3 regions of the Lentibacillus sp. genome follow, and region 2 is predicted to be linked to each of the others. Evidence: riboswitches for the same ligand, from Rfam matches in the RefSeq annotation. Region 2 holds a riboswitch; each other region holds the start of a gene.

The links. A riboswitch is a leader RNA that binds a small molecule or an ion and turns the genes downstream of it on or off. The one in region 2 is predicted to bind S-adenosylmethionine.
Region 1: it holds a riboswitch for S-adenosylmethionine, as region 2 does, so the genes downstream of both, VK097_RS02685 (MetQ/NlpA family ABC transporter substrate-binding protein) here and metK (methionine adenosyltransferase) in region 2, are expected to answer to the same signal.
Region 3: it holds a riboswitch for S-adenosylmethionine, as region 2 does, so the genes downstream of both, VK097_RS00680 (5-methyltetrahydropteroyltriglutamate--homocysteine S-methyltransferase) here and metK (methionine adenosyltransferase) in region 2, are expected to answer to the same signal.

Annotation. Positions count from the first base shown of each region.
Region 1 is NZ_DATGTT010000013.1:73,128-79,215, forward strand. Features, by position in the region: gene VK097_RS02660 (acyl-CoA dehydrogenase FadE) at 1-1,124, shown strand, start outside; gene VK097_RS02665 (arsenate reductase family protein) at 1,419-1,775, shown strand; gene gcvH (glycine cleavage system protein GcvH) at 2,076-2,459, shown strand; gene VK097_RS02675 (toprim domain-containing protein) at 2,588-2,941, shown strand; gene VK097_RS02680 (thioredoxin family protein) at 2,952-3,266, shown strand; SAM riboswitch class I at 3,332-3,442, shown strand; gene VK097_RS02685 (MetQ/NlpA family ABC transporter substrate-binding protein) at 3,522-3,797, shown strand; gene VK097_RS15520 (YuzK family famiily protein) at 4,050-4,172, shown strand; gene VK097_RS02690 (fumarylacetoacetate hydrolase family protein) at 4,544-5,473, shown strand; gene VK097_RS02695 (UPF0236 family transposase-like protein) at 5,963-6,088, shown strand, end outside.
Region 2 is NZ_DATGTT010000053.1:7,407-13,494, forward strand. Features, by position in the region: gene asnB (asparagine synthase (glutamine-hydrolyzing)) at 1-1,639, opposite strand, end outside; gene metK (methionine adenosyltransferase) at 1,891-3,093, opposite strand; SAM riboswitch class I at 3,296-3,403, opposite strand; gene pckA (phosphoenolpyruvate carboxykinase (ATP)) at 3,605-5,194, shown strand; gene VK097_RS09745 (ABC transporter substrate-binding protein) at 5,404-6,088, shown strand, end outside.
Region 3 is NZ_DATGTT010000005.1:34,266-40,353, forward strand. Features, by position in the region: gene VK097_RS00675 (cytochrome c oxidase assembly protein) at 1-441, shown strand, start outside; gene VK097_RS00680 (5-methyltetrahydropteroyltriglutamate--homocysteine S-methyltransferase) at 570-1,676, opposite strand; SAM riboswitch class I at 1,797-1,893, opposite strand; gene VK097_RS00685 (DMT family transporter) at 2,096-3,022, shown strand; gene VK097_RS00690 (hypothetical protein) at 3,080-3,343, shown strand; gene VK097_RS00695 (aspartyl-phosphate phosphatase Spo0E family protein) at 3,384-3,572, opposite strand; gene VK097_RS00700 (NAD-dependent protein deacylase) at 3,958-4,659, opposite strand; gene VK097_RS00705 (BCCT family transporter) at 4,787-6,088, opposite strand, start outside.

The DNA of each region.
Region 1 (6,088 bases), on a different contig from region 2:
AGGAAAAGAAAATGGGCATTAAGAGCTCCTCAACCCGGACACTGATTTTGGAAGATGCTGAAGTACCGGTTGAGAATCTGCTTGGTGACAAAGGCAAGGGCCATAAAATTGCTTTCAACATTCTGAACGTCGGCCGTTATAAACTTGCCATGGGCGGTGTCGGTGGTTCCAAGCGCGGAATCGAAGTGGCAACTAAATATGTTAATGAACGTAAACAGTTTAATACACCAATCTCCAGCTTTTCACTGACTCAGGAAAAACTGGCAACATTGGCAGTCAGAACATACGCCAATGAGAGTGCTGTTTATCGCACAGTAGGGTTATTTGAACAACGGATGGGATCACTGACAGACGAACAACTGAAAGACGGCAGGGAAGTGGCAAACGCTATCGCTGAATATCAAATTGAATGTTCCTTGAATAAATTCTCGGCGACAGAATGTTTGGATCACGTCGCTGATGAAGCCGTTCAACTGCATGGCGGGTATGGTTTTATGGAAGAGTATGAAGTGGCAAGAATGTACCGTGACTCACGGATCAACCGGATCTTTGAAGGAACGAATGAAATCAACCGTCTGATTGTGCCTGGCACGCTGATGAAAAAAGCAATGAAAGGTGAACTGCCACTTCTTCAGGAAGCACAAAAATTGCAGGAAGAACTCATGATGATGATGCCTGAAGAAATCGGCGATAATGCGCTGGAACAGGAAAAATATCTGCTGAAGAATGCCAAGAAAATGGTGCTGCTCGGCGCCGGCCTTGCTGCACAAAAATATCAGCAGAAGCTGGAACATGAGCAGGAAATTCTGGTTAACCTGGCTGACATGGTCAACGAGATTTACAATATGGAATCAGCCATTCTGCGTACTGAAAAAGCAATCAACAAAGATGGCGAAGATAAACACAAACAGAAGCTTCTTTACACACAAGTATATGTGCAGGAAGCCTTCAACCGAGTTGAAGCAGACGCAAAAGAATCACTGATTGCTGTTGAGGAAGGCGACAACCTGAGAATGATGCTGTCATCCCTGCGTAAGCTGACGCGTCACACGCCAACAAACGTGATTGCGAAAAAACGTGAGATTGCCGCGAAGATCATTGAAGAAGAAAAATACGTTGTCTGATTGAAAACAACGGAACACTGCCCCCGGCAGAATAGGCTGCGGGGCAGTATTTGTTTATAAAAGAAAAATCCCGAAATTCATGCGGAAATGCCCGAAGTTCACAAGAGAATACCCGAAGTTCACAATTAACCTGCCTGAAGTTCACAACTAACTTGCTCGAAGTTCACAACATTAAGGCTGAAATGTTCAAAATTATATGATATTATATCGCAAAAATAATAATTCCGGTCGCCTGCCTGCATTAAATTTGCTATAATGAATTTAATCTATTATATAGCAGGGGGGAAGAAGCATATGGCATTAACATTTTACTGGTACCCGAAATGCGGCACATGTCAAAAAGCGAAAAAGTGGCTTGATGCGCATGACATCGATTATACGAGCATACATATTGTAGAAGAACCTCCGACAAAAGAACAGCTGCTGGACTTAATTTCCAAAAGTGGCATGCCACCAAAGAAGTTTTTTAATACAAGTGGAAAAAAATACCGCGAGCAAAATATGAAAGAAAAAATTAAGGATGCAAGTACTGAGGAAATGGCGGAGTGGCTGGCTTCAGATGGCATGCTGATCAAACGGCCGATCGTTATGGATGGAGAGAAAGTGACGTTGGGATTTAAAGAAGATACATTCACTGAAACCTGGCTTTAAGGGGTTGTTCAAAAAGTCCGGTAACAATGACACATCGAATTTTTCGTTGGTTTGTTTTTCGCGGCTCATGTATTTAAACGCATACATTCCGCTCCTTGGAAAAGAAGAACACTTTTCCTGTGTGCGAGGCAGCTCAGTGAAGCTTACCTTGTGCTCAAAACTGCGCTGCCTCGAACTTCTCGGTCCTTGTTATCCTCCTTTTTGAACACACATTTTTAAAATAGACAGAAATACTAGAAAAATACACGGCTGCCTAGTATAGTTAGGGTGACAGCTACAATGATTTATGGAGGGATACTGATGAACTTACCGAAAGACTTGTTTTATACAGAAGATCATGAGTGGGTGAAAAAAGAAGACGGGAAAGTTCGGATTGGCATTACTGACTTTGCTCAGGATGAGCTTGGAGACATTGTTTTTGTCGAACTGCCTGAAGAAGGTGATGAACTTGAGGCGGATGAGCCATTCGGCAGTGTTGAGTCCGTTAAGACAGTTTCAGAATTGTACGCTCCGCTCAGCGGGAAAATTGTCGAAGTTAACGAGGAGCTTGAAGACAGCCCGGAATTCGTTAATGAATCACCATATGACAAAGCTTGGATGGTAGTTGTGGAGCCGTCAAATGAGTCTGATGTCGATCAGTTATTATCTGCTGAGCAATATGAAGAAGCCGTTAACAAAGAATAATAACAATTGATGATGAAAAAGCTGACTCACTCTTTAATGAGAAAGTCGGCTTTTTTAATAGTTAATGGATTCCAATCATATAATATCTATACCCCTATCATGATGTTTCCTTAAGGAGTGCAATATGGATGACAGAGTATGCCGAAAAAGTTATCATTGTGGAAGGGTTGACCGATAAGAAGCAAATCAAAAAGGTGATTGCTGAGGATGCAGAAATCATCTGTACAAACGGAACACTTGGCGTGGAAAAGTTTGATGAGCTTCTCGAAGACTATGACCTCGACAATCGGGATGTTTATATTTTGGTTGATGAGGACAGTCCGGGCATCAGACTTCGCAATCAGCTGTCACGTGAGCTTCCGCATGCCGAGCATATTTATGTCAGCAGTGATTATCGCGAAGTGGCGACAACACCTGAAAATATATTGGCTACTGAGCTGGCAGGGAAGCGATTCGAGGTTAATCCGATTTTTCTGATTTAGGGTGATTTTTTTGCAGCAGGTAACTGATGACGTATTGCAGCAAGAACATTATTTATTATATATTTATACACCATTTTGCGGGACTTGTGCGCTTGCAAGATCCATGGCCGAAAAAATAGAATCGGTTCATCAGCAGGATATTTTTTATGAAATGAATGCGTCACTCAATCCCGAGTTTATGCAGGATTATATGATTGAAAGTGTCCCTTGCCTGCTGATCAAGGAAGACGGGGGAATTAAGGATAAAGTATATGCGTTCAAGTCGATTGCCAACATATACAACTATTTGATGGAATACAGGCCGGAGCTGTTTGCTAAAAATTAATTTTGTTGGCATCTCGAGTAAGGCATGCTTGTTTTGAAAATCGATTAAAAATGAATACGGATTTTCTCTTATCCAGAGCGGTGGAGGGGCTGGCCCTATGAAACCGCGGCAACCTCAAATTTCAGTTATTTGAAAGGTGCTAATTCTTGCGAAGCGTATGCTTTGGCAGATAAGGGAACGTGAAGATGATGTGTGCATACGTCTTTCTGTTCTCTTACAGAAAGGCGTTTTTCTTTTTTAAAAAGATTGGTGGCGTTGTATTCTGATTTTGACAAAGCAGCATTTAAAGAATTGATAACAACCAGCGGTACTGGCAAAAGTTCGTTTGTGCGCCTTTTGAACTGGAAGAACGCACTCATTCTGGAAGGCGATGAGTCCCCATACGTGAATGTAGTAGCAGCGAAAAAAGAAAATAAGGATAACGAAGCCATCAACACATTAGTGGATGTGCTGCACTCTGATGAAATTCAAAACTTTATCAAAGAAGAGTTTAATGGCGCTGTGGTACCGGTTGAGGGCAAATCGGAGTGAAGTTTCACTTAAGGGAATCTACAGCATTTGGAAGTAAATTGCTCTATGCTTAAATGCAACATAGCTTAATCGTTTCAGTTATAATATATCTCATTTTTGCCGTCCACAGGCGTTTATATGCGAATTGTCGAGGTATTGAGGATATGATATTCTTAATACTGTAATCAAACGAAAGGATGGTTCACTATTAATAGTGGAATAAGAATGCATTATACTCCAGAAATGGAAAGAGCAATGCAGCAGTCGCACAAAATGGGCTATGTCGAATATGAAAGGAATCTGGAAAACCGAATAGCCGTTGAAAAAAGGCGACAGAATGAATATGAGAAATGTAAACACATGATAGCTGAAATTGACAGTCACATTCATACTTGATAAAAAACATCCGGCACTCATAAACAGGGTGCCGGATTTTAATGTTTTATATGTTTTGGCTTTGTGGTCGCCTGTTTTACTGAGCCAGCAATGCGCCTGCTCGTATTTCGGTACTCACGCTCATAGTTCTAAGCTCCCGCCCATGTTTACATACTCCGGAACATGTTAGTGATTTTCCGTCCATATTTCTCTTTTCGGGCACAAGCTTCCCGACCTTGAACAACCTCTTGAAAAAATTTCATAAAAAACAGCAATAATAACAGGGAATGTGATGATTGAAGTCGAATATGTATATAAACGAAGTCTTCAGGGAGGTACATATTTTGAAATTATTAAGCTACAGAATTAAAGGTAGCCCAGGATCATCAAGAATGGGCTTTATGCATGGAGAAAAAATTGTCGATCTTCAGGAAGCCTGGAAAAGATTGCAGCGTGACAACAGCGATAATGATGCGGCGGATGCCGCGAACAGGCTTTTCCCCGCTGAGCCGGCGCAATTTTACTCAGCTGGTTTGTCAGTCATCGAACAAGCAAAAGAGGTACAGACCTACGCAAGAACGAATCATATGGATGATATCTGCTTCAACCGCGACGGCGTCTATCTGTCCACACCAGTTCCGTCACCATCTAAAATCATATGTGTCGGCAAAAATTATGCGGCACATGCAGCGGAGATGGACAGTGATGTACCGGACTATCCGGTAATATTTGCCAAATTTGCAAATGCGCTGATCGGCCCCGAGGATGCGATTGAAAAGCCGGTGTTCGTTAATAAGCTTGACTATGAGGCTGAGCTGACGGCAGTCATCGGGAAAGAAGCGTCACATGTGAAACGTGAGGAAGCTCTTGATTACATTGCCGGCTATACAATCGGCAATGATATTTCGGCCCGTGACCTGCAGAAGCGGACACCACAGTGGCTGCAGGGTAAGACATTGGACCGTTCAACACCTGTCGGCCCATGGGTTGTGACAGCCGATGAGGTGGGTGATGTCGGCAATTCATCGGTTTATTCTTATGTAAATGGGGAGGAGCGACAATCAGCAACGACGGAAAAACTCATCTTTGATATTCCCCATCTAATCGAATTCATTTCGTCCCTAATCACACTTAAACCCGGTGACTTGATTATGACAGGGACACCGGATGGGGTTGGTATGGGGATGGAACCGCCCCAATTTTTAAATGATAAAGACACCATAGGGGTGGAAATTGACAAAATCGGGTGGATGGAAAATCGTGTGAGTGAAGTTAAGCCCGGGTTTAGTCGGCCTTCCTTGAACTTCTGGAATCGCTGTTGACTTATCGCCCCGAGCCTTTGTTCTTCCTGGCCAGCTTTTCCCAATCTTTTATTCCAGGTGGTTGTTCCAGCCAATTGTGTTTGATCATGATATCAGTTCCACTTTTTGCAAGGCGGGTAACTTCCAGCGAAAAGTATTAACGCCTCAGTTATGTTTTCATCCATATTAAGCATCGCTAAGCTCCAGACCAAGTATGAGTAAAATGTTTACGGGAAGGGATATAGAGGATCGAATATTCTGATATCAGGAATACGCTGGCGTATTCCCGGTATCAGAGAAGCTTAATCCTTTGTTTCTATGGTTCAAACAACAAAGGAACTCTCACCTTTGACAGAATAGATTCGCCAAAAATCAAACAAAAGGTGGAGTTCCTATGTATGATCATACCAATAATACGACCAATTTAAAAGCTATAGAACAATCGCTGTTTCAGTACCTTCAGGGCTACTTTCATGAGATCCTTTTAAAGGTTTTAGAGGATATGGATGTTTGGCTGATGGAAAGCCGGATCATCAACGTTATAAGTATGAGGAAAAACAAGCGGCTTCCATGGATACCGTATTCGGCTCGGTAAGGGTGAAGAGGCGAAAGCAGGAAAAGGGTTTCGAGACGGAT
Region 2 (6,088 bases):
AGCCAAGTTTTTTCCGGTCCAGCACGTGGTCCGGAATAATCCCGCGGGAAGCTTCACGCAAAATACTTTTCGTAGTGCCATTGGCAATCTTCATATCAACAGGTATGCCACTGGCTACCCGGAATACTTCCTTATCCAAAAATGGAACACGAAGTTCAAGCGAATTTGCCATTGTCATTCGATCCGCTTTTAATAAAATATCGCCGCGAAGCCATGTGTGGATATCAACATACTGCATCTGGCCTACAAGCGGATAATCACTGACATAGTCAAACAGACCCGCCGTTATTTGCTGATATCCTAATTCCTGCTTCCAGCCTTTCAACAGACCCTCTTTCTCCTGCTCCTCAAATATTTTGGCATTCCCGATATAACGCTCACGCAATGGGGTTGTACCGCGTTCAAGAAAGCTTTTGCCGCGAACACCTTCAGGGATCGTCTCAGCTACCCTTGCCAGAAGATTTTTCGCCGGACCCGGTATCGACTGAAACATTTTCAATGATTCCGGTTCACGATAAATGTTGTATCCGCCGAACAACTCATCAGATCCTTCGCCAGAGAGTGTGACCGTTACATGTTTACGCGCCTCGCGTGATACGAAATACAGCGGGATGCACGCCGGATCTGCCAGAGGATCGTCCATATGCCACATGATTTTCGGAAGTTTCTCTACAAATTCCTGAGGTGAAATAATATATGATATATTTTCGACTTCCAGTTTATCGGCGGTTTCTTTTGCGACATCGACTTCCGAATAGCCTTCGCGTTCAAACCCGACCGAAAATGTCTTGATATTCGGGTTGAATTCTTTGGCCATTGCTACTATAAGCGTCGAATCGATACCGCCGGATAAAAATGAACCGACCGGCACATCACTGCGCATATGCACTTTCACCGAATCATACATGACATCCTGAATGCGGTTGATCCAGTTCTGCTTTTCCATCAGTACCGGGGTGAACGTCGCGTGCCAATAGCGGTGGAAAGAAATGGGCTGAGCCGGTTTTTTCACAAAATAATGACCAGCTTCAGCTTTTTTGATTCCCTCTGTCATCGTCAAAGGCTCCGGAACATATTGAAAACTCAGGTAATGCTGCAGCGCTTCCGGGGCGACCGCTTCATTTTCCATCATTAATGTCAAACTCTTTTTTTCTGAGGCGAACACTGTTCCGTCTTTTGTTTCCCGGTAAAATAAAGGCTTAATGCCAAACGGATCACGTGCGCCATACATTGTTTCCTCTTGTTTGTCCCACAATAGGATAGAGAACATGCCGCGCAAATGTCGAAATGCCTGCTCTTTGTGCTTTGCAAATAATGCAGCAATCACTTCCGCATCCGATTCTATGGTAAAACTGAAGCCCTGTTCCATTAAATCATTGCGCAGCTCAATATAATTATAGATTTCACCATTAAAGATAAGCCAAATTTTATCATCATTATAACTTAACGGCTGTGCACCGCTGTCAATATCAATGATGCTCAGCCGCCTGAATCCGAACGAAACATATTCATCATGGTAATACCCTTCATCATCAGGTCCTCTTTGAAACATCACATTGTTTTGATTTTTAAAATTGTTTTGCTGCTGATCATTTGGTGCTATGGGATTATTTCGGAGCATACCGATAAAACCACACATAATTTATCCCCCTCTTTCTCTTTCATACCTCTTTAGAACCATTAAAAAATTATACCATAATTAAATAGTATATAGATGGTTGGAATTGTTTTTTAAAGAAATTATCATTTCTGATATATACTTATTTTCAGACACCCCTCGGGTCGTAGATAGCTGACGATCCCCTTCTTTATAGTTTCAGTTTTGACAAGAATTTCCTGGCTGATGACGAAAAAAAATGCGGTTTCGCCCGCACTTTTTTAGATTCCTTATCATCCCTCATGCACCAATGCCTGAAGTTCTTCAAGCTTATCTGTCTTTTCCCACGGGAACAGCGTATCTGTTCTGCCAAAATGACCGTATGCAGCAGTATTTTTAAAGATTGGCTTTTTCAAATCAAGCATCCGGATAATACCGGCCGGACGGAGGTCAAACACTTTCCGGATTGCCTTTGCGAGTTCATCTTCACTGACACTACCCGTACCGAATGTATCAACGGAAATTGATACCGGTTCAGCTACGCCAATTGCATAGGCCAGCTGGACTTCACATGTTTTGGCCAGTTCAGCAGCTACAATATTTTTGGCAACATAACGTGCTGCATATGCGGCGGAGCGATCGACTTTTGTATAATCCTTGCCGCTGAATGCACCACCGCCGTGACGGGCATAGCCGCCATATGTGTCAACAATAACTTTTCTTCCAGTCATTCCGGCATCGCCCTGTGGTCCGCCGATAACAAACCTGCCTGTCGGATTAATGATGTATTTCGTTGTTTCATCCAGAAGATTTGCCGGTACAGTCGGTCGAATAACATGCTCAATCATGTCTTTCTCAATTTGTTCTGCCGATGCTTCCTGGTGATGCTGGGTTGAAATAACGATCGTATCAACGCGTACCGGGATATCATGTTCATCATATTCGACTGTCACTTGTGTTTTCCCGTCAGGCCGCAGATAATCCAAGACGCCCTCTTTCCGGACATCTGCAAGCCGTTTTGCCAGTTTATGTGACAGCGAAATCGGCAGCGGCATCAGCTCTTCTGTTTCGTTGCAGGCAAAGCCGAACATCAATCCCTGGTCACCTGCACCAATCGAAGCAATTTCTTCATCGCTCATTTTTCCCTGACGTTCTTCCAAAGCTGTATCAACTCCGCCGGCAATGTCAGGTGATTGTTCATCAATCGCCGTAAGAACGGCACATGTTTCAGCATCAAAGCCGTATTTTGCCCGGGTATAGCCGATGTCTTTAATGGTCTGCCTGACAATCGATGGAATATCCACATATGTCGTTGTTGTGATCTCTCCCGCTACAAGTACCATCCCTGTCGTAACAGTTGTTTCACACGCAACCCTTGCATTTGGATCTTTTGCTAGTATTTCATCCAGTATCGCATCTGAAATCTGATCACAAATTTTATCAGGATGACCTTCCGTCACTGATTCAGATGTGAACAAACGACGTTTTACAGCCATGTGGCCATATCCTCCCTTAAATCTGTGGTACGGAACTCTTTTTCAGTGTATTTTACAATCATTTAACTTCTGAAAGTACGTGTTCAAAAAGGAGGATAACAACGAGAAATTCAATGTGCCATTGTAACCGGACTTTTTGAACATCCTTTAAAAACAAAAAAACCTTTCCTGCATCAAGAGGAAAGGAACCTGAGGCCTTTCGCTCTTATTGTTCAAGGAATGATCCTTGCACCAGATTAGCACCTTTTCACATTGCGTGATGGTTGCCGGGCTTCATCGGGTCTGTCCCTCCACCAACTCTGAATAAGAGAGTATCCGCTCGCAAATAATGGTACCGAAAAGCGTATGCGATGTCAACTGTTTTCATGAGCACAGACAACATTCACATGAAAATTTCATATAATTAATTAATAAAATAGTATGGACTAATTTACGGAATGTGTTATACTAATATCAAATTAAGTCATCAAGTCGAGTTTCGATTGAATTTACTAAAAGGCAGGTATCAAAAATGAAAACAAAAGAAGATGCACTTGTAACGAAAGAATTGCTGACTCATTCTAATATACAGACGAACCTTGCAGTACCAACATTGGTCGAGAAAATCCTTGAACGGAACGAAGCGACTTTGAGTGCCACCGGTGCAGTCTGCGCCTCTACAGGGATGTATACCGGTCGTTCGCCAAAGGATAAATTCATTGTGCAGGACGATATTTGTGAAGACTTTATTGAATGGGGTGATGTCAACCGCCCTATCGATGAAGAATCCTTCGATAACCTTTTCAGAAAGGTTACCGCTTATTTGCACGACAAAAATGAGCTTTTTCATTTCAGAGGGTTCGCTGGTGCCGATCCGAACCATCGTCTGCCAATTGAGGTGATCAATGAATATGCATGGCACAATTTATTTGCCCGGCAGCTGTTTATCACACCTACAGATGAAGAGTTTGCTGCGCATCAATCCGATTTCACCGTTATCTACGCACCAACATACAAGGCAGATCCGGCAGTAGATGGCACGAATTCCGAAACATTTATTCTTGTTTCATTTAAAAAACGGATTGTCCTGATCGGTGGAACCCAATATGCCGGTGAAATCAAAAAATCAATTTTTTCCGTCATGAACTATATTCTGCCGCAAAACAATATTTTGTCTATGCACTGCTCGGCAAACGTCGGTCAGGAAGGTGATGTTGCATTATTCTTCGGGCTTTCCGGAACAGGCAAAACAACCCTTTCAGCAGACCCTTATCGCCGTCTGATCGGTGACGATGAACACGGGTGGAGTTCAAATGGTGTCTTCAACATTGAAGGCGGATGCTATGCCAAGTGTATCAACCTGTCGCAGAAAAAAGAACCGCAGATTTACAACGCAATCCGCTTTGGCTCTGTGCTGGAAAACGTCATCCTTGATGAATCATCCCGTGAACCGGACTATGACGACACATCACTGACAGAGAATACGCGTGCAGCCTATCCGCTCGAAAATATTGACAATATCGTGTCGCCGAGTATAGCCGGTCATCCGAATACGATTATTTTCCTGACGGCTGATGCCTCCGGTACACTGCCGCCAATCAGCAGACTGACCAAAGAACAGGCCATGTATCATTTCCTGAGCGGCTATACGAGCAAACTTGCCGGTACGGAACGAGGCGTGACACAGCCGCAAGCAACTTTTTCGGCTTGTTTTGGTTCGCCATTCCTGCCGCTGGCTCCAGCAACATATGCTGAAATGCTCGGTGAAAAAATTGACCAGTACAATTCCAGTGTCTTTCTTGTCAACACCGGCTGGACCGGTGGATCATATGGTGTCGGGCAGCGTATGAAACTTTCTTACACCCGTGCCATGGTGCATTCCGCATTGGAAGGTGAACTGAACAATATCGAAACCGTTACGGACGATATTTTCGGACTTGAAGCACCAATGCATGTACCCGGTGTCCCGGATGAAGTGCTTGTACCCCGGAATACCTGGGCTGATAAAGAAGCGTATGATGCTGAAGCAAAAGCCTTGGCGATGAAATTTCACGAAAACTTCAGCAAATTCAACCACGCAAGTGAAGAAATCCGGAATGCAGGTCCGATTTACAAGGGCTGATTGAAAGCCATCTTAATTTACAGTTTCCTCATCCCAAAGGATTTAACATATGAAGGAAAATATCGGCAGCTCTATGCTGACAGCCGGTCTCATTATTGGGGGCCGGTTTTTTGTTTGAACACGCACTTATATGGGCATTCACACATTGTTTCTGGGCGCATAAACTATGTTGACATAACACTATTATTATGCGAAAGGGACGAATATTGATGAAAAAGCGTTTCTTTATTGCTTTATTTTCAAGTCTGCTGCTTATCACTGTATCAGCCTGCGGATCCGGCAGTGAAGCATCGAACATTAAATTAGCTGAAGTGACACGCTCAATCTTCTATGCGCCGCAATATGTAGCGATTGAAAAAGGCTTTTTTGAAGAAGAAGGTATCAGTATTGAGCTTCAGACTACATGGGGTGGCGATAAAACCATGACAGCATTGCTGTCGGATGGCGCAGATGTTGCCCTTGTCGGATCAGAAACGTCCATTTATGTTCAGGCACAAGGATCAAAAGACAAAGTCATTAACTTTGCCCAATTAACCCAGACAGACGGGACATTTCTGGTCGCCAAGGAACCAAAGCCTGATTTCGAATGGGAAAATCTTAAAGACAGTACATTTCTCGGGCAGCGTGTCGGCGGCATGCCACAGATGGTCGGAGAATACGTTTTGAAACAACATGGCATTGATCCGCACGCCGATTTAAACTTAATTCAAAATGTTGATTTCGCCAATATCCCGGGTGCATTTGCTTCCGGTGATGCCGAATATGTCCAGTTATTTGAACCAACGGCAAGCACATTTGAAAAAGAAGGAAAAGGGCATATAGTCGCCTCCTTTGGGAAGGAATCAGGCCACGTTCCATATACAACTTTTATGACAAAAGAAAGCTTTATGAACA
Region 3 (6,088 bases), on a different contig from region 2:
GCGCTGCTGCAGTTTCTCTATGAGGTATTGCTCGTGACATTCGCACTTCTTACATGGTGGATCATCATTCAGCCATCGAGGGAAATATCCGATCATAGCTATTTCATGCGTGTGGCCTATGTATTTTTCACCGCATTGTTTTTAATGCCGATTGGTATTTTCCTGTTGGTCATACAGGATCCGATGTATACCTCCTACACAGCGGTTTCCGGCGAACTGCTTCCTGCATTGACAGCTGTTTATGATCAGCAGCTGGCAGGCGGTGTGCTGAAATTTCTGCAGTTGTCCAGTTACTCGGTCGCTCTGTTTTACCTGTTGAAAATGTGGGGGTTGCAGGAGGAAGAAAACGAAGGAAAAGTGGATGACGATACGCGTGTTGTTCAAGGTGTCGTCATTAAATTGAATGAGCGCAACAGACGAAATAAAGGGAAAAAACGATAAATTATACACTTGCCAAACTTTGACAAACAATTACTCAATGAAATTCCAATTATAGGCGGAACAGTTTAGCGGCAATTTTATGGGAGCAAAAAACAGCTCGCAGAAATCATCTGCAAGCTGTTTTTTCGTTATCCCCAAACTTCTTTTGCCACATCCACAATGAATTTCAGCTTTGCCCATTGCTGTTCTTCACTCAGTTCGTTGCCGTGATGGGTGGAAGCAAAGCCGCATTGCGGACTCAGACACAGCTGGTTCAACTGGACATATTCTGATGCTGTTTTGATGCGGTCAACCACGTCTTTATTGTCTTCCAATGCGCCCGTTTTCGATGTCACCACACCGAGCACAACACGCGGCCCATCTTCCGGAATGTATTTGAGTGGGTTGAATCCCCCTGAACGCTCGTCATCATATTCAAGGAAAAATCCATCTACTTTACCCTTCGCAAACAGTTTTGGGGCAATACGGTCATAACTGCCTTCAAATGCCCATGTTGAGCGGTAATTGCCGCGGCAAAGATGTACCGTAACGGTTAAATCGTCCGGTTTCTTCGCAAGGCTTTCATTCAGGACTCGGACAGCCAAATCAATCAGAAAATCCCGGGCATCACCGGAGTCCTCATTCCAAGGCACGCTGTCTGCCGCAAGTCCTGCAATATATACATCATCCAACTGCAGGTAGCGAAGACCCGCGTCGTAAAACGCCTGAACCGCATCCTGGTATGTTTGGATGATATCTTCAGCATATTTCTCCAGATCCGGGTAAATATCAGGGTTTCTGATCCCATCATTAAAAAACATATTCGGACTTGGGATGGCAAATTTTACGGAAGATCTTCCGTCCACGATATCAATCAAATCTTTGACATCTCCAAGAAACGGATGGTCCGGATTGAAGGAAATGTCACCCGAATTCCGGACATTATATTTTTCCGATTCTTGGCCCTGAAATGCATAACCGTGTTCAGGAACATAGCCTTCAAACCCGTTCAGATGCTCCATGAAATCAAGATGGAACCATGTCCGTCGGAACTCACCGTCAGTTACAGCCTGCAACCCCGCTTCAATTTGCTTGTCAACAACCCGTTTGATTTCTTCGTTTTCCACCTCACGTAACCGGTTGGCGGAAATCGTGCCGTTTTGAAATTCACTTCTAGCTTCATGCAGCCGGTCAGGGCGCAGCAGACTTCCAACGTGGTCTGCACGGAATGGTGCTTTTGTTACAGTTTGAGTCATTGTCATACCCTCTTTCTGTTAAAATTTGGTTTTGGATACAAGGTGATTGATAACCGAATCAATAACGGAAACGTAAAAAACCTCTTCAGATAAGAAGAGGTTTGAAATTCATCATCACTCTTCTTATCTGTAAGCATTACGCCTTCTGGAATTAGCACAGTCATAGACCGATGCTGAGGCTTCAAAGGGCCAGTCCCTCCGCCTCTCTGGATAAGAATGTTTTAATTCAATTATGAGATTAATGAACAGATTACACCAGTTATATTTGAATGTCAAGAAGGAATTTTCAAAAAAAGAAGTCAGGTGGTTATGTTACAATAATCTATACTTACTGATATTTAACGAGGACAATACAAGTGTTATTAGAATTAATTGATGATAAAAGCCAATGTTTTAAGTGTTATAAAAAGAGGGGTTCCATGGTCTATGCTTACATCATGATGCTTTTTGTGGTGATTTTTTATGCGGGGAATATTCTAACGGGAAGGGCGATTAATGAGCTGCCGCCATTCACGATTGCGTTTTTCCGTCTGGCGGTGGCGTTTATCGTTACACTGCCTTTAGGTCTGCGCAGCGCCTGGCGATATCGTCATAAGTTTTTGAAATATAAAAAACCGTTTTTGATCATGACATTAACAGGGATTACGTTTTTCAATACGTTCATTTATAGTGCGCTGCAGTTTACAACGTCTGCGAATGTGTCCGTTCTGGAAGCGGTTATTCCGGTTGCAACGGTTGTCCTGAGTGCCATCCTTTTAAAGGAAAGACTCCGTAACGTGCAATTATTAGGGGTGCTTATATCTTTGTTGGGTGCTGTTTGGGTCGTGCTGGATGGCAACATTTTCTCGCTCGCAGCTATGAACTGGAATATCGGCGATGCCATTATGATCGGTGCAATTATATCATGGGCGGTCTATTCCATTCTGGTAAATAAATATATGCATTTGTTCCCGCAATTCGGAGCTCTTTTCGTCATGAGCGGTATTTCAGCAGTTGTGCTGCTGCCCATTGTTATGGTTGAATGGTTTATCACAGGAGTGCCAACTGAATTAAAGATTCCGTCAAACATGTTAGGACTGACTTATCTCGGCATTTTTCCATCGTTTATAGCACTCATTTTTTATAATCGTGCTGTGGGGAAGCTTGGTGCTTCACAAGCTTCAATATTTTTAAACTTTCTGCCGGTGGTCACGATGATCGGAGCATATCTTTGGCTCGATGAAACGATCACATTGATGAAGATTGCTGGTGCTTTGGTCGTCATTTCCGGTGTTATTTTGACGACAAAAAAACGTAAGGAAATGACCGAATCAAACATACGGCAAGCCGTTAACGAAATAGATTAAAATCTTACAGTTTACATAAACTAACAGAACGACTGAGAGTGATACAGGAGTGAAGTTATGGCGCTAAACGGAGAGATCGTTTCCGGAGAATTTGACTCGAGGGCTCAAGCATTTATACTGCAAAAGGTGAAGCATTTCTCTACCGAAACAATCCTTAGCAAAAAGCAGCTGAATGCACTTTTCGATTATTTGACTGAAAACAGACGCGAAGAGGACGGACAAGTTCTGACGTTATATGATCAAGTGCTCGTCCGTCTGAATCAGGAGGAAGTTGAGCAATTTATAAATGACCTTGATACCATCAAGTCCCGGTTTCAGTAATTCTGATTTAATATACAAGTCATTTGTCCGGATTCAGGGATCATCCAGTGAGCTCAAAGTCCCTGTTGCTTTTATACATGTTTAAAAGTTTGTCAAGTTGCTGACTGCACCTTATTGTTTTTTGATCTGTTAAGCCATATGTCAATCCCGCTTCAATCATTTCCTTTTGTTTGGCCAGGATAGCCATTTCCAACCCCGATTGTTGCGGTTTTGCTTCAAAAACTTTCATATATATCCACCTTTCATAATATGTAAAATTATCGGGACCTTTGACTTAAAAACGCGCACAAAAACTATTATGTCCATTACTGATATCAAACGCAATAGATTCTACAAACAAAGTCAAAACATTACATAATGCGACATAATTTATCAGAAAGGGAGATTGAATTAGATTTAAAAAAGGGCGGGAATGCGAGTCATGATCAATTTTTGTAGGCAGATGTAGTTTCAGGTGTTCCAGACAATACAAATCCCCGATCCTAACAAGCTTCCCGTCGTATATGAAAGGCGAAAAAGAGGGTCCGCGATGAATTGGAGGATGGACCGCATTCTTGTGTTGACAGCGGGGCAGGCGGAGGAAAAGGCGTTCAGGAAGTGCTGCAAACTTCAACTCAGCTGTCCCATTCTCCCAGCACGTCGCCGATTTCTCTTGAATGAATGACCTCATCGGCATATTTGTTAAGGTCAGTCGGATCCCGGTTGACAATCACCAGCCTGGCACCATTTTCCTTGGCGATCAACGGAAACTGATTGGCCGGTGTGACACTCAATGAGGATCCCAGCACAATAAACAGATCAGCTTTTTCTGACTCAGCCAGCGCAAATTGGAAAGCGTCCTGTGGAAGCATTTCCCCGAACAGTGTGATCGAAGGCCGCAAAATGCCGTCGCATTCGCAATAGTATTCCTGATTGACGTATTCCTCACTGTTGTATTCTTTCCCGCACGACTGGCAGTGCAATTTAGTTAGGGTGCCATGCAGTTCGGCAACATTTTGATTGCCTGCTTCCTGGTGGAAACCATCGACATTTTGCGTAATGATCGACTGGACAAGTCCTTGCTTTTCCCATTCTGCTAAAATCTGGTGCCCTTTATGCGGCTTATAATCCTTTACACTTTGCACCCGCGTCCGGTAAAAGTCGATGAAAGCCTCAACATTATTGTTCAATGCATCGGTACTGGCAATTTTGCTTGGATCTTTCTGATTCCACAATCCCTGATTGGCCGAGCGGAAATCAGGCAGACCGCTTTCCGTAGACATGCCGGCACCGGTAAAAACAACCGTATGATTCGATTCGTTCAGCCAATGTTTCATGAGTTATACCTCCTTGTGATTGACCTCATATGAAAAATGTATCACGTATTATGTGTTCTCACAATTAAATGATTCCCATTCTAAATGGTTTTGACAGTCATTTCCATCGCCTGCTCTTAGCAGGGTTTTACTTCTTCCGCTTTTCTTTCTGATCAATATGAATGGTAGGCGGTTGATAATCCTTGGTAGCACGGATATCTTCATTGGATGCCCGCATAAAAGACCAGGCCAGGAGCCCCATAATAAACAGAACTGGGAACCCGGCGACGATACTGGCTGTTTGTAATGTCTGTAAATCACCGACATACATAAGAACCAATGGCATCAGACAAAGTGTAAAAGCCCAGAACAATCGATTCCACCGCAATGGTTCTTTTTGAACTTTCCTTTGCACAACCGCTGCAAGAATATAGGAAGAAGAATCAAACGTTGTTGCAAGAAATACGATGGCCAGTATAGTAAATAGAGTCACCATAATCCCAGCCATTGGCAATTGATCCAAAATAGCAATAATGGCAGCTTGCGGGCTCGTTTCATTCATGTACCCGATAACGTCGAAGGCTCCGGAAAGCTGCAGATGCAGTCCGTAGTTTCCCATGATGCCAAAAAAGAGAACACTGCCAATCGTGCCGTACAAAATCGTGCCGACAATCATTTCTTGAATGGTACGTCCACGGGAAATACGTGCCACGAATAAACCAACAAACGGCGCATACACAACCCACCAGGCCCAGTAAAAGACGGTCCAGGTCTCCGGGAAACCAGTTTCCGAAAAGCCCTCAACATTTGCAAGCGGTTCAAGCCATGTCGCCATTTTGAAAAAGTTATTCAAAATCAGCCCCAAACTTGTAAAGGTAGTCTCACTAATAAATAGAGTCGGCCCCATAATAAATATAAAAGCAAGAACAAAGATGGCAAGCCATAAATTTATGTCACTTAGTATTTTTATGCCACGCCGGAGCCCAGAATAGGCACTAATCGCAAAAATAGTTGTGCATACCAGCATGATAATAGTCTTAGTTGCCAGGTTGGCCGGAAGTCCCGTGATATTGTTAACACCTTGTGCTATCATCGGTGTGCCTAAGGCCAGTGTTGTCCCGGCGCCTCCCATAAGTCCGAACATGAACAGCACATCAATGGTATTACCAAGAGGCGTATCGACAGCTTTGCCGAGCACCGGACGGACCGCCTCGCTTATTTTCAGAACGGGTTTTTTTCGGACGTAGTAAAAATAAGCTATAGGCAGTGCAGGCAATGTATAGATTGCCCAGGCAATTGGACCCCAATGAAAAATCCCGTATGCCGGCGCCCATTCAATAGCTTTTTGTGATCCACTTTCAATACCAAAGGGCGGTCCCTCATAGTAAAAGGCCCACTCGATCATTCCCCAATAAAGGATACTCGACCCTATTCCGGCAGCAAATAGCAT